One region of the Bowmanella denitrificans genome, then DNA from elsewhere that is predicted to be linked to it. Evidence: riboswitches for the same ligand, from Rfam matches in the RefSeq annotation. Region 1 holds a riboswitch; the other holds the start of a gene.
What was found. Region 1 has a riboswitch for thiamine pyrophosphate ahead of ABD028_RS16495 (TonB-dependent receptor). Riboswitches for the same ligand answer to the same signal wherever they lie in the genome.

Region 1 (7,940 bases):
GGTGACAAATGGTCACTACTGCTGCTTCGTGATTTACTCGGGGGTGCCAGGCGATATTCAGAGTTTTGCCAACAGGAGAACATACCCAGTAATATTCTTGCTGCACGTTTAAAACGGTTATTAAATGAAGGGATTATCGACAAGCAGCCGTATCAGCAACAGCCGGTGCGCTATCAATACCGACTCACCCGCAAAGGCGCCGATCTGTTACCTGCGATGCAAAGTCTGGCAACATGGGCAATGCAATACACCGACAGCAGTACGCCGCCGGATAGCTTTTTTCAGTTACAACCTATGTCGCTGGAAACTGGCGACGGATAATAAGCACTAGGGGCTGGATTTGAACAAAATCTATACTTGAAAGATAAACAGCCCCTAGCGATGAGCCAGGTGCCAAAGCCGGTTAGTTAACTCGGCAAAGGGCCGCATTTGCTGCACCTCTTGCCAGAGCGCAGTTGCACAGGTACTGCTGATTTTGGCATAGCTGTCACTCAGCCACCTGCCCTGCTGTGCATCCAGCCCCTCGGCCAAAATACTGGACGCTATATCATAGACAGGGGTAGACATGGCGGCATATTCCCAGTCCAAACAAACTCGCTTTGGCATCAGGCAAACGTGGGCCAGGCACAAGTCATGGTGACAAAACACCGGCTTAGGTAAAGCCAGCCACCGGGGACTCAGTTCTTCAACCTGTGCCAGCAGGGTGCGATCCTGAATTGCACCGCGTTGAATATAATGTTGCCAGTCGTCCACCAGCGGCAAATCAGCACAATCTATGGGTAGCTGATGAATAGCAAACAGGCGCTCGGCCAACCTTTGTATTTTTTGCGGTTTACTCAGCCTGGCGGATGCCAAGTCCTGTATTTCCAGCCAGGCTTCCAGCATAAAATCGTGCCGCTCAGATACATACAAGGGCTCAGGCGCCATGCCATGTGCGGCAATACGTTGCTGAAGGTCAAACTGGCGAAGCCGATCCTGACGATCACCGCCGCTTTGACTGAACAACTTCAGAAAAAAACGTTTTTGACCTGAAGTCAGACAGAAATTCCGGTTAACCGTGCCGTCAAATAATTCTGTCAGGTGGTAATCAGCCTGTATCCAGCCCTGCCGTTGTAACTCAATGACCTGCTCAGCCGACAGCATGCGGGTCCTGCAGATAACTACTGCGCCATTTAATGTAGCCATACAGAGCAAAGCCAAGATACCCTACAAACAGCAGCGCGGTCAGATACAAACCGGTTTGCCAATAAAGCCAGGCAGCAAAACTATTAATAACCAGCCAGTACAGCCAGTTTTCCAGCACTTTTTGCGTGACCAGATAGGTGGTGAACAAACTGAATACCGTCACCAGCGCATCCACATACAAATGTTCACTATTAAAGTAGCTTTTCAGACTCCAGCCAATGGCCAGCGACAAGGGCAACAGCAGTAGCACCGCCGATAAGTGATACCAGCCACTGCGTTTTTGTACTTGGCAGGGCTCGGTATCCGCCATGGCCCGCCAATGCCACCAGCCATACACGGCCATAACCAGATAATACAGGTTAAGCAAAGTCTGTAATGGCAAGGTATGCTCCCAGAACAACCAGCTGTATATGGCTGTACTCACCAAAGCGCAGGGCCAGCACCAGATACTTTGTCTGGCGGCCAGCCACACGTAACCGAGCGCCAGCACCACCGCCAGTAACTCCCAGTTTGACTGAGCAGCCCATTGCTGAGCGACAACAGATAACCAGTTCATTACCGACCGCTACCCATGGCATCACCATTTAAGAATTTGCAGACAAAAATAGCCTGGCCAATCTCCTGATGACTGCGCTGCATTTCCTTGGCCAGAATCTCCATGGTGGGCAGGTAGTCACCACTGATGCGGGTGCTGGTTGCGCTGGTTTCAACATCCAGTTGCGGGTACTGATTAATACGGTCGATAAAGGTTTGAATAGGCGCAATGTATTTATCGGCCAAGGGATAAAGGGAAATTTCTGCAACCAGTTTCATATAAATATTCCTGACAAACCTGCCGCCCTGGCAAATACCCGGCGTCCCTGCCGGGACAATAAATTAAAACAGATAATCAACACTGATACCCAGCAGGCGACCATCCCCTAACTGGGTATATAACCTGGAATTATCCTGGTCGTAGCCGTCTTCGGGTTCATTGTTGAAATAGAAACCACGCACATGGTATTCGCGGTCGAACAGATTCTGCCCCCATAGCGACACCGTCCAGTCATTGTGCTGCCAGCTCAGGCGGGTGTGCACCAACACCTCTGCATCGGCCTGTTCATTGTGGCCATCAGAGAAGTAAAAACCGTCTTTACCATCGGTTTCCAGATGCCAATGCCAGTTTTCAGCCAGTCGCCAGTCCATGCCCAGATTAAAGGTATAACGAGGAGACTGCGCCTGATCGCGCTTATTCACATACTCGCCTTTGGCATTGGTGTAATCTTCAAAGCTGGCGCGCAGCCAGCCCAGGTTGGCATACAGTCCCAGGTTGCTGTTAACCTGCCAGCGACTTTCCACTTCCAGTCCATAGTTAGTACCTATATCGGCATTGGCTATAATGTCGATAAATTCCGCTGCCTGGCCAGTGGAAGGTATCAGTTGATAGTCACTGATCTGCGTGTCCTTGCGCTGCATGTAAAAGCCGGCAACGTGCAGGGTCAGATCACCATCGACATTACTGCCTTTCACACCCAGTTCATAGTTCCAGCTATATTCCGGTGCATAGTTGCGTTTGTCGGCGCTCACCTGTTCATCCAGGTTAAATCCGCCAGCCTTATACCCACGGCTGACGCCGGCATAAACCAGGGTTTGCTCAGTCACCTGATGATCAAGTACCAGTTTTCCGCCCAGCATGTCGTCACTGACGCTGGCCACAAAGCCATCTGAATCAACATACTCAATATCAAACTTGTCGAATCTGAGCCCCACGGTCAGACGGGTTTTGTCGTTTAGTTGACTGATAGTTTGCACATAAATGGCGTGGTTTTGCGGCTCATAATCACTGCGAAACACCCCATCCAGATAGTCATACTCGCGGGTCAGCACTTCATCCACGTTTTTGCTGTAAACGCCCAGCACCCAATCAGTGGTGCCGTTAAACCACTTTGCAGAGGCAGAAGATGACAAGCGCAGTTCCAGGCTGTGCGTGTCGCGCTCACGAGCATAGGCGTCAAAAGCGGTGTAACCGCCAGGGTAACCGTCATACAACCAGTCATCATCGTAACCATATTGCATTTCGGAATCCGACCAGGTACCAATAGCTTTCAGGGTCGCCCAGTCCAGGTGCCAGTCGGCCTGTAAACTCAAAGCATGGGTTTGTTGCTTGTCGTAGCCGGGCTGGTCAGAGCGGGTTTTCCCATCATTGGTCTGGGTAAAAGCGTCGTAGCCGTTGTTAATATCAAAGTACTGATAGTTTAGCGCCAGGGTCAGATCGTCATTGGCCAGGTATTTGAGTTTAAGGCGACTGGTCAATTCATCACGCTGCCCGGTGTCATCTCTGTGTAAATGCAGGTTTTCGATAAAACCGTCACTTTTATATTGCTGAGCAGACACCCGGTAAAGCAGCTTGTCAGTCAGCTCACCGCCCTGGGCCACGCCCGCTGACCAACTGTTATTTTCAGCCAGACTCAAACTGACACGACCAGGGCTGTCACTGCCCGCCTCCATGGTCTGAATTTTTATCACCCCGGCCAGGGCGGCGGCGCCGAACTCGGTGGCCTGCGGACCTTTCAGCACTTCCACTTGCTGCACGTCAAACAAGGTACCGATAGCGGCGATCCCAGAGAAATCCATCTCATCAATGACAAAACCAACCGAAGGGTTAATGGGCTCGGCAAACTGACTGCGCTCGCCAATCCCGCGGATCTGCACAAAACGCCCGCGCGAGGCACCACTACTGAAATTAACATTGGGTGCCACATTTAAAATCTGCTCTAAATGCTGTGCCTGGCGGGCAGTGATTTCCTGCTGCCCCACCACTGACACACTGGCAGGCAGGGTTTGCAAATTACGAACCGAGAAATCTGATGTGACCAGAATATGTTCAACGGCCTGTACAGCAGTATCTGCTTCTTCGGCCATTAATGGCTGACAGGCGATGGCAATCGCCACAGAAAGTAGGGAATAACGTATTTTCATTGGATCTTCTCATCACAGCTGGAAAAGATCCGGGCTAACGGCAGGTCAATGGGACAAATTCAGAAGGAAAACCTTGCAACCATTCCTACGCCGGTATTATCCGGATCAGGTGTAAGGGTTTGCTTAGCCGCAGTATCTGCGGTCGCATCTCAGCCTTTTGCTCCGACAACGGAGGTGGCACCCCTTGGCCTTTGGCTTTATAACAAGCCGATGTGAATTGTAACAGGCCTGTCACAGCTTTGCCTAGGCATGTTTCAGCCGCCAGCTATATGGCTTTAATTATGGCTTCTTCACTTTGGCCTGGCTGATGTGCGCCGTCAGCACTTGCTGCATGGCTTTTTGCACTGGCATATCCAATGGTTCACAGCGGCTGCGCGGCAGGTATAGTAAATGCCCGCCAACCTGATAGCTCAGAGGCACATACACGGCAATAACATCCTGGTCGGCGGCGAAATCGATCTGTTCATTGGTAACAAAACCAATCATGCGAATATCGTCGTGCAGGGTAACTAACACCACCTTTTGCAATTCGTCCTGGCTGGAGCCGGAAAACAGCTTAAGAATGTCCTTAGCGCTGCCATATAGGGTTTTCACCAGAGGAATACGCTCAAGCAGGGACTCAAACCAATGAAATAAATGTTTGACCAGATAAAGCTGAACCAGAATACCCAGCACAAAAATAATCGCCAGGCCCGAAACCACGCCCATTCCGGGTACATACCAGCCTTGTGGCAGCAAATAGCTAAGCGGTACACTGAGTAACGACTCTGACCAATTGAAAAACCAGTACAAAGCGCCAAAGGTAATAGCCAGTGGCAGACTGAACAACATACCCCGGGCAAAAATCTGCGAAACCGACGACCTCATGAAAAGCCTTAAAACATTGTCAAGGCAGGCAATGTAGCATTGGTCTGTGACAAATCAACAGGTCATGCAGATAATTCAGTGAACTGGTGGTTTATTCAGCCATAAAACACTTGGCTATTTAGCCCGCAAACTAGTCGTTCTCACCATCCCCCAGCCACCCCCATATAGTATTTACTTAAAAATCAAAAACTTAAAATGGGCTTATAAATTGCTAGGACATGTATCGATTAAAACCAACCAGGAAAAACCATGCGATCATCGCCCTCCCCCCTGTTATGTGCCAGCCTGCTGCTAAGCTTTTGCTGCAGCGCCACCTTACAGGCTGAAGCCAGCAGAGCAGATAACATAGACAGCCTGTTGCAACAACACCACTACAATCCTGCAGAGTTGGCGCAACCTGCCTACCAGGCTATCCGACAAGAAACAGCAACACTGGATGCACAGATACCCGATCCCATTGAATTTTCCAGAGCCTTTAATCAGCTCTGGCAACAGGGGCCGTTTTCCCATGTACGCCTGGCCAAGCGCCAGCAAAGTGCAGAGGAGTTAGCCGCCTTTCTGGACGGAATGAATGTTGGTGGACAAGGGGCAATTCTGACCTGGCAGGATAATATTGCCATACTGACAGTCAATACCATGATGGGCCAGGATACCATCCGGCAAATCGACGAAGCCTATGAAAAACTCAGCGACGCCCAGGCCTTAGTGATTGACCTGCGCCATAATGAAGGCGGTGCCTTTGCCGTACGCCCGTTGGTCGCACATTTGCTTGAGCAGCCACTTGCCGCCGGAGCCTTTGCCAGTCGCCAATGGTTTTTACAGCAGCAACGCGCCCCTGAATCGCAGGACTGGCTGGCATTACCCGCCTGGCAAGGTTGGTCGATTCGCTCTTTCTGGCAGGACGTACAAAAGCAGTCGCTGACCAAGGTGGAATTTCAGCCTGCCAGCCCACGCTTTGACAGGCAGGTTTATGTGTTAACCAGTCGTCAAACTGCCAGTGCTGCTGAACTGGCCGCAGCCGCCATGGCGATGTTACCCAATGTCACACTGGTGGGTGAAACCACGGCGGGGAAAATGCTGTCGCAAACCCTGTTCGACTTAGACCAGTACGCACAACTCTTCCTGCCAATAGCCGACTATTTCAGTCTTAATCTTGGTCGAATAGAAGGGCAAGGTGTCACACCGGATATCCACACCAGCGCAGAGAATGCCATGGCAGATGCACTGAAACTGGCCACCAGGCATTAAGGCTTTTGTCCCAGCATATTCACCGGCACCTTCAGATAAATCTGGCCATTGTCTTCAGGCTCTGGCCATTTGCCTGCACGAATATTGACCTGAATACTCGGCACAATCAGGCGTGGTACAGCCAGGGTCACATCCCTGGTCTGGCGTGTTTGCACAAATACCGCTTCACTGGTCTTGGCGCTGATATGGATATTGTGGGCTTTATGTTCGGCCACGGTGGCCATATAGGCCAGCGCCCGCCCTTGTGGCTGATAGTCATGTCCCACATAAATACGGATGTCATCCCCCAAAGCATAAAGCTTTTGTACCGATTGATAGAGCAGAGCGGCACTGCCGCCGGGGAAATCGCAGCGAGCCGTACCGGCATCCGGCATAAACAAGCTGTCTCCCACAAAGGCATTGCCATCTATGACATAACTTAAACTGTCATTGGTATGCCCGGGCGTCGCTAACACTGTTCCTTGCATGTCACCCAAACTAAATTTGTCGCCTTCATAAAACAGATGGTCAAAGTCACTGCCATCGAGGGGCAAACTGTCATGCAGATTAAAGATGCTTTGGAAGGTTCGCTGAACTTTGGTAATCCCCTGACCAATGGCAATCAGCCCGCCGAGCTTGGTTTTAAGATACTGTGCGGCGGTTAAATGGTCAGCATGCGCATGGGTTTCCAAGATCCACTTCACCTGCAGGTTCTGATGCGCAACATGCTCGATCAGTCTGTCGGCAAAGGCGGTGTGACTGCGACCGGCGGCATAGTCAAAGTCCAGAACAGGGTCAATGATAGCCGCCTCGCCGCTATCAGGATCACTGAGAATATAACTCAGGGTTGAACTGTCCTGATGAAAAAAAGTGTCAACACGCAGTGCCATAAATACCCCTCCTGATGAAAATTCCGCCTTGAACTTTAGCAAAACACGAAATAACATACAACACAAGGTTATAAACTTATTCCAAAGAGAGATAACGATGCAGTTAGCCCTTCTTGCCGCCGCAGGAATTGGTCTGAGTCTGGGAATATTAGGTTCCGGGGGGTCTGTGCTAGCGTTACCTCTGCTTGTCTATCTTGCCGGTCAGGATGTTAAGCAGGCCATTGCCGGATCATTGTTTATCGTAGCGATGATTAGTCTCGCCACCTTGCTATTCAGCCCTGCCAAGCGGCAGATAAACTGGCGTCTGGCTTGGCAATTAGGTATCAGTGGCGCGCTGGGTGGGTATATTGGTGCCTACGCCGGACAATTCGTTCACCCACTGCTGCAGTTGCTGATCTTTGCCACTCTGATGCTGATTGCCGCCCAAGCTATGTGGCGGCATCAAGAAACAACCGCAAACCATTCCAGCACTTACGTTATCGTTATCGCAGGAACTCTCGCTGGTGCATTGACCAGCTTTACCGGTGCTGGCGGTGGATTTATGCTGGTACCTGTTTTAGTCAGGTTTGCAGGTCAGGACTTTTTCCACGCCAGAGCTACCAGTTTGCTATTGATATTTAGTAATGCCGTATTGGCGCTGCTTGCCAATCTGAAATTTCAGTCGAACTGGCAACTGGACTGGACGCTACTGTTGGCCATCAGCGCGCTAGGAATTATCGGCAGTCTGAGCGGCCGTTACTGGTCAGCAAGTTGGTCACAACAGCGTTTGCGTCGTGGCTTTGCCCTGTTATTAGTCATTATTGCTTTGTTTAT
Region 2 (7,940 bases), on a different contig from region 1:
CGCACTTCCTGGGTGATCTTCATGGAACAGAATTTAGGGCCGCACATGGAGCAGAAATGTGCCACCTTGCCAGACTCCTGCGGTAGGGTTTCATCGTGGTAAGCGCGGGCGGTTTGTGGATCCAGTGCCAGGTTGAACTGGTCTTCCCAACGAAACTCAAAACGCGCCTTAGACATGGCATTGTCGCGAATCTGCGCGCCAGGGTGGCCTTTGGCCAGATCCGCAGCATGAGCAGCAATTTTGTAGGTAATCAGACCCTGTTTAACATCGTCTTTATTGGGCAGACCCAGATGTTCTTTGGGGGTGACGTAACAGAGCATGGCACAGCCGAACCAGCCAATCATGGCCGCGCCAATACCCGAGGTGAAATGGTCGTAGCCAGGGGCAATATCGGTGGTCAGGGGCCCCAGGGTATAAAACGGTGCTTCGTGGCAATGCTCAAGCTGCTCGGTCATGTTCTCTTTTATAAGCTGCATCGGCACATGACCCGGACCTTCGATCATCACCTGGACATCGTATTCCCAGGCGATTTTGGTCAGTTCGCCCAGAGTGCGCAGCTCGGCAAATTGGGCTTCGTCATTGGCGTCATACACTGAGCCAGGGCGCAGGCCGTCACCCAACGACAAAGACACATCATAGGCCGCACACAGCTCACAGATGTCGCGAAAATGGCTGTAGAGAAAATTCTCCTGATGGTGGCTCAGGCACCATTTGGCCATAATCGAACCGCCGCGCGAGACAATACCGGTCAGACGTTTGGCGGTCATGGGCACATAGCGCAGCAGTACCCCGGCGTGGATAGTGAAGTAATCCACCCCTTGCTCGGCCTGTTCCAGCAGGGTGTCACGGAACACTTCCCAGGTTAGGTTTTCGGCAATACCGTTGACCTTTTCCAGCGCCTGATAGATGGGCACCGTGCCAATGGGCACCGGGCTGTTGCGTAAAATCCACTCGCGGGTCTCATGGATATTACGGCCGGTGGATAAGTCCATCACCGTATCAGCGCCCCAGCGGGTCGACCACACCAGCTTTTCCACTTCTTCTTCAATGGAGGACGTCACTGCCGAGTTACCGATATTGGCATTGACCTTAACCAGAAAGTTACGGCCGATAATCATCGGCTCGGATTCCGGGTGATTGATATTGGCCGGAATAATGGCGCGGCCTTCGGCCACTTCGTGGCGGACAAATTCAGCACTGATATTGCCGGGCAGATTAGCGCCGAAGTGTTCACCCTGATGTTGTTTGTTTAACAGCTCACTTTTGACCCGCTCACGGCCCATATTCTCCCGAATGGCGATATATTCCATTTCCGGGGTAATGATACCGGCGCGGGCGTAATGTAACTGAGTGACGCACTTGCCCGGTTTGGCACGCCGTGACCGATGTTTAAGTTCAAAGCGCAGGTCGTCCAGGCTGATATCCGCAGCACGGGCCTTGGCATAGCTGGAGGAGCTTTCACTCAGATACTGAGTATCATCGCGCTCGCTAATCCAACTGTCCCTGACCAGCGGCAAACCACTGCGCACGTCAATATGGGCTTCGGGATCGCCGTAGGGGCCGGAAGTGTCATAAACCGGTACCGGCTCATTGGCCTCGTATACCGGCTGTTCTTTACTGCCGCCCACCAGGGTATCGGCCAGTTGAATCTCCCGCATGGCAACACGCAGATCATCGCGGCTGCCTTGCAGGTAAATACGTTTGGAGTTGGGGTAGGGCTGGCCCTGCAGATCGTTTAAAAATTCCTGGGCCTGATGACGTAATTCGCGTCTGGTTGACATAGCATTCTCGCTTTTTTAGGTGGCTGAAATGCTTGTCAGGAGTGTTGTAAAGAGTAACGCCGCTTGAAACGCTCTCCCTTGGGGAGATTGGACGGCTTAAGGCCTGGGCGTTACGCTCTTGTTCCCTTCGCAGGTATTAGCCTGATCAGGTTCAACGGATCCCGCTTATGCGGTCTCAGCTCGCCCGGTAAACCGGACTGAGCACTCCGACAAGATAAAAACTGCAATCAGTATAAGGGTAGAAAAACCTATATTGCAACAGGGGGATAAGTTGGCTGTTATCAGATTGCCATAGGCAGTTATAACGCTTTTGCTAGATATTATTATTTGGTCTACGATGGGATTACGGACTGAATTCAAGGAGGAAATTAATGTCTGCATTATCTTTCCAAGCACTGTGGGATAACCACCCTTGGCCTAACTCCCCATGTGACACAACGGCGTTCACAAATCAATGTGCGATAAGGATGGGAGTTGCACTGGAATTGTCAAATGTTGATACATCAGGTTTTGATCAGATGTTTCCACAGCGCCGCTGCTATCCGGGCTTTGGACATAGCCCTAAACATATTTTAGCCGCTCAACAACTAGCTGATTGGATGGACTCGGACATCCCTAAGTTTGGAGCTTGTGTAAAACTAAAACAGGTAACAAGTGGTGACTTTGGAGGAAAGAAAGGGATCGTTTTTATTAAGAATGGTTGGGGAACAACTGATCATATTGATCTTTGGAACGGCACAGAAATGAAAGCTGGGTCGCCAGATTATTTTTCTCGAGGCCAGGAAGTATGGTTTTGGGAGATAAAGCGATGAAAAGAATTAGCACAGTTTTGCTATTTATGTGTTTTTCTTGTAGCGCCACAGATATTACGGATTCTGCCAATGTGGCAGGAATGGAACTGCAATTAGTCAGCGCTAACGGCAAGTGTGAGTTGCGTTTTCTGCAAGATGGTGAATCCAAGTTTTTGTCTCTAAAGCCCGAGCCCCCCTGCTTTTTTCTGCGTCGCGGCACAAGTGAACCACAGCGCTTTAGTTATCCCAAAGTCAATGTAGATTATGTGCTTATGGTAGCAGGCAGCGCATTGAACGAGCGACAGAGAACGCTTTGGAATCTGTCAGAAGATATGCAATGCGGCAGCATGCGGCAAGGCGTGCTGTTTAAAGCAGGACAGATTGAAGTAACTCCAGAGGTGATAAAGGATAGCGTCACGTGCAAAAACACGGGCGCTGACGAGAAAGACTTTTGGTCTTTTTCTCATCATTAACTGTTGTAAGTGAATTTAATAAATGGCGGATACAATTTTTATTATCAGTTTGGCCCTTCTAATTTGGTTGCTTCCGGTCATATTTGTTGTTAGACGGCAGCATAGCAGGCAAAGGAAAATAGTCTGGTCGATTCTGCTAATTGCACTACCTATATATGGCTTTCTGTTTTATTTATTTTATTCCTATATATTGTGCCCTGATAAAGCCAGTAGCAGCAGAGGCTAATTTTATTTTAAAAGATAAGGCGGTTTATACCGCCTTATCTATATTCCACCACTAAGAAAGCTTAAGCACGGCGTCGCCGAGAACCGCTAGATACCTAATTCCACTCGCCGGTTTTACTCTGTGACCTCTGCGGCTCTGCGGTGAGTATCATCCCTTACCGCACGTAAGTGGCCGTTAAGGTGGCTTTGGCCAGGGCTTTGCTGTTCAGGGTATAACCCACCACCGCAGGGGAGATATCCACCGGGAAATCCAGCTTTTCATCCGGCAGGGCCCAAATAGTAAATTGGTATCTGTGCATGCCATGGCCCACCGGCGGGCAAGCGCCACCAAAACCGGGCTGGCCGTAATCGGTGCGGGTTTCAAGCACCTTATCCAACTTACCTGACGCGCCGCGAGGCAGGCTGTGGGTATCGGCCGGAATATTCAGCGCCAGCCAGTGCCACCAACCGCTGCCGGTTGGGGCGTCCGGGTCATATAGGGTAATGGCAAAACTCTTGGTGCCATCGGGAGCGTCTTTCCAGGCCAGGGCCGGCGACAGATTTTCGCCACTGCAACCAAACCCCGAGTATTCAAAAGTCTTGGCCATTCGCTGGCCTTCCTGAATATCCGGACTGCTGAGTTCCAGTGCAGATAAGGGCAGAGCCAGTAGCAGGGTTGTTACAGACAAAAACCGTTTACACATAGTTGTTTCCTTGTTGTACGGAATCTTGCTTAATTGAAAAAAGATCCGATGCACTATTGCCGTTCTCAGCTATTGTTGAATGGACTGCGTCATTTTTCAACCAATTGGAACTTGCTGTGGCGTAGCAAATTAAATGGCGTCGATGGATAACTACCGCGACGGCCAAAAAGCCGCTTTTGGCACATGTGTTTTGGAACGGCGGTGGCGGACATACGATTGAGGTATGACGTCATCCTTTTTCGCGTGTTTGCTGATGGCGGTGAAACGACAAGTTCGTACCAAGCCAGATTCCACACCCATATAAACAGGCCACTAACATCCACACCACTGCAATAAGTGGGATATCGCTGAGTGCGATTTCTGTGGCACTGAGTAAAATGGCAATAAAAATAGTGAAAGATACAAGCCCCCACTTCACTAATCCCTCAAGTAGCACAAAACGGAGCATGCCTTTTTGTTTTGTTGCTAGCCAGGCCTTAACTTCCTGATTATCCCAATAGTGATATTTGGAGTTGTATTTAATAAAGAGATCCTTAACCATTTACTGCTTCCTTTTTCTTAAATTAAATTCCGTCTCTGTTTACGTTTTTATAGGGTTAAGATTTTCTCTCCATACAAAAATTATTTAAATCTTTTTAAGTATGGTGCGTTTATTTAATTTTTTAAACTTACCAACCTCTGTATTAGTCTTCACTTTGTCCGCTTCGCTATGATGGTAAGTACCATGGAAACCTTAAAACGACAGCTCTGAACTACCAGCTGGATTGCCTGAGGGTTACTAACGTTATGTGTGTGCAGGCTGACTTAAATGCTAGCGGAAGTTGCTTTGTTAGATCAATGTTAATTAATTATTTTGTTGTTTAAGGTATTGAAGATTTAAAAATTCTGGCGTTTTTTGTTATGAATTTATAAAACAATTCTGGGTTTTAAAAATGGTCGATATCTGGCCTTTTTAATTTAAGTCAATAAAATCAATGTTTGTGGGGTGGTGAGCGAGATGCGTATAATTTGTCAGGTTTGCCAAAATATACGCAAAGCTCATTCCGTCGCTCATGTAGTGACTATGTGCCCTGAGCGTATTTAAGCGCCGTCTGTAGCAGCAAGTTTGCGCCGGTGTGCACGTCTTGCCAGTGGGTCCATTCGTCCGGGGCATGGCTGATACCCCCAACACTGGGTACAAAGATCATACCTGTCGGGGTGATTCTGGCCATATACTGGGCGTCGTGCCCGGCGCCACTGGGCATCACTTGATAATCCAGCTCCATATGCTCGGCCTGCTGACAAAATGCCTGGATAACCTCGTCAGACATGGCTTGTGGCTCCAGCCAGCTCATCTGTTCAAACTCAAACATCAGATTATGTTTACGGGCAATACTGGATAGTACCCGACGACAAGCATCGGCCAGATTACGCATGGTTTGCGGATCAGTATCCCGGCCTACCAGGGTAAACTCGGCCTCGCCTGGTACCGTATGAGCATAGCCGGGTTTTAACTCCACCCGTCCTACGGTCAAGCGGCTTTTGTCTGAACCTTCTTCATTGATAATACGTGGGATCTCATGGGCAAAATCGGCCAGGCCCATAAAGGCATCGCTGCGCATATCCATCGGGGCCGTGCCAGCATGGTTGGCTTTACCAATTAGTCTGACCAGCCACTTATATACACCGGAGATGGCCTCCACCACGCCAATGGGCTTGCCGATTCGCTCCAGCACCGGCCCTTGCTCAATATGCAGCTCTAAAAAGGCGCGAAAATGTTTAGGGTCAAGCCGTGCTGTTAAAGCATCAAAAGCATTCAGCCCGCAGTTAGCCATTTCGTCCTTAAGGTAGATATGACTGGCGTCGTGTGCGTTTTCCAGCCATTGAGGGGTTAGTTCGCCGGTAATGGCCTGCACTCCCATCATACCGCCGAAACGACCTTCTTCCTCGGCAAAGGCATAAACTTCCAACGGGTACTGATAGTCCAGACCGCTATCTCTTAGTACCCGCATACATTCCAGTCCCGCCAGTACGCCTAAGGTGCCATCGAACATACCACCGGCCGGCACGGAATCTATGTGGGAACCCATCGCCACCACCGGTTTGTTGGCATCTGCCTGCATACTGCCAATCACATTACCGGCACTGTCCATACGGGCATAAAATCCTTCGTCTTCAAATTTTTTAATCAGCCAGCGTCTGGCCTGCATATCGGCTTCAGTGAAACCTAAGCGAAACACACCTTTCGACTCGGGGTCATAGCCTATATGTGACAATTCCAGTAAATCATTTTGCAGGCGGCTAAGTTCGGTTTGTAACCCTTGCTTCATAACAACTCCTTTGAATTGAGTGAATCTTCGGCATTTTGTTTAGAGTACAAATAAATGTTAGCATGGACTTTAAATGTTAAGCAGAGGAGACGTCATGAGGACGATCCCAACGCTTCTCCTGGGCTTGTTGTTGATGATCTGTACCCCAGTTCATGCAGCGCAAACCCTGGAATCCAGGGAAGGTTACTTTGTACTGGAGTTTGAAAACCACAGCAGTGCCTATGACAGTCTGGAGATTGTTCAGATGGTAGAAGGAAAGCCAGCGCCAGTTGCTGTGCAGACCTTTGATGTCACTGGGCAGCGCCAGGCAACCTTGTCTGGTTTCGCCAATGGTGAATACCTGGCCAGGCTGATTGACAGCAGCGGTGAACACTCACCGGTGGAGCTGGCACGGGTGCAGGTAACACACCGTTCCCTTTACCAGGCTTTGGCGCTGTTTGTATTGGGCCTGGCGGCATTTTTAATGTTGGTGGGCATCTTACTCAGTTTTGTTCGCAGGGAGCGTGACGGCCACTATGCTTGATGCACAGTTGGACTCAGGATTGGCGCTGGCCATCCTGATCGGCTTCGGCCTGTTGTGGGTAGCTTTTGGCTGGTATCTGGGGCGGGGTAATCGCAGTATTGATGATTACGCCCTGGCTGGGCGCAACGTGGGGTTTGCTTTTGCTACCGCGACCGCCATGGCGACCTGGATCACCAGTAATACTACCCTGGTGGCGCCGCAGTTGGCTTACCAGTTCGGTATCTGGGGCATGATTGGCTATAGCATGGCTGCCCTGGGGCTGATTCTGTTTGCGCCTATGGCAGCGCGTATCAAAGCTCTGATGCCGCACGGCTTCACCAGCGGCGACTTTATTCGCACTCGTTTTGGCCCCACCGCCTGGGCCGTGTTTATGCTTATCTCGTTGTTTTATGCCATGGGCTGGCTGGTCAGTCTGGGTATGGCCGGTGGTATCTTGCTTTCCTCTTTAAGTGACCTGGACTACCACACGGGCATGACGGCAATCTTGCTGATTTGTGTGGCTTATACCTTGCTGGGGGGCTTAAAAGCGGTGATTGCCACCGACTTTGTGCAGTCCATTCTGATTTTGGTTGGGGTGGTGATCATTGCCTGGTTTTGTATCGACAAAGTGGGCATCAGCCAGATTCACCAAAATGTCAGCGAGCTGCAGCCGGAACTACTTAATCTGGCCTTCCCAGCTGCAATCATGTTTCTGTTTAACAATATCTTTTTCGGTATTGGTGAGATATTCCATTCTAATGTCTGGTGGTCGAGGGCCTTTGCATTTAAAGGTGGAGTGGGGAAAAAAGCCTTTCTGACCGGTGGCCTGTTATGGTTGCCCATTCCTATTGTCACCGGCTTTGTGGCGCTGGCCGCGCTGTCTTTAGGGATTGTACCGCCCAGTGCCGATATGGTAGGCCCTTTAGTGGCGGCCAAGTTGTTGGGCAGTATTGGTGCGGTATTTGTGTTTGTGGTGGTATTTTCGGCCCTGGCGTCCAGCATGGACAGCCTGCTGGCCGCTACGTCGGATTTAATCACGCAGGACGGCTACAAACGCCTGCTTAATCCCAAGGCAGACAGCGATACTTTGCTCAAGGCCAATAAACGTATCGTGATTGGCCTGGGGCTGCTGACCTGGCTGCTATGTCTGCCGAAAGTGGCGACCCTGGGCGCATT

Region 2: linked by a shared signal. The riboswitch ahead of thiC (phosphomethylpyrimidine synthase ThiC) and the one ahead of ABD028_RS16495 (TonB-dependent receptor) in region 1 are both predicted to bind thiamine pyrophosphate.

What each region holds. Positions count from the first base shown of each region.
Region 1 covers NZ_BAAAEI010000020.1:223,827-231,766, forward strand. The annotation lists gene ABD028_RS16475 (winged helix-turn-helix transcriptional regulator) at 1-321, shown strand, start outside; gene ABD028_RS16480 (phosphotransferase) at 376-1,143, opposite strand; gene pnuC (nicotinamide riboside transporter PnuC) at 1,130-1,741, opposite strand; gene ABD028_RS16490 (hypothetical protein) at 1,741-1,998, opposite strand; gene ABD028_RS16495 (TonB-dependent receptor) at 2,062-4,143, opposite strand; TPP riboswitch at 4,209-4,338, opposite strand; gene ABD028_RS16500 (DUF502 domain-containing protein) at 4,423-5,010, opposite strand; gene ABD028_RS16505 (S41 family peptidase) at 5,260-6,258, shown strand; gene ABD028_RS16510 (MBL fold metallo-hydrolase) at 6,255-7,127, opposite strand; gene ABD028_RS16515 (sulfite exporter TauE/SafE family protein) at 7,225-7,940, shown strand, end outside.
Region 2 covers NZ_BAAAEI010000011.1:15,945-23,884, forward strand. The annotation lists gene thiC (phosphomethylpyrimidine synthase ThiC) at 1-1,781, opposite strand, end outside; TPP riboswitch at 1,887-2,000, opposite strand; gene ABD028_RS10925 (T6SS effector amidase Tae4 family protein) at 2,153-2,593, shown strand; gene ABD028_RS10930 (hypothetical protein) at 2,575-3,045, shown strand; gene ABD028_RS23270 (PLD nuclease N-terminal domain-containing protein) at 3,068-3,271, shown strand; gene ABD028_RS10935 (YbhB/YbcL family Raf kinase inhibitor-like protein) at 3,426-3,953, opposite strand; gene ABD028_RS10940 (hypothetical protein) at 4,183-4,494, opposite strand; gene ABD028_RS10945 (Zn-dependent hydrolase) at 5,015-6,262, opposite strand; gene ABD028_RS10950 (hypothetical protein) at 6,357-6,785, shown strand; gene ABD028_RS10955 (sodium:solute symporter family transporter) at 6,766-7,940, shown strand, end outside.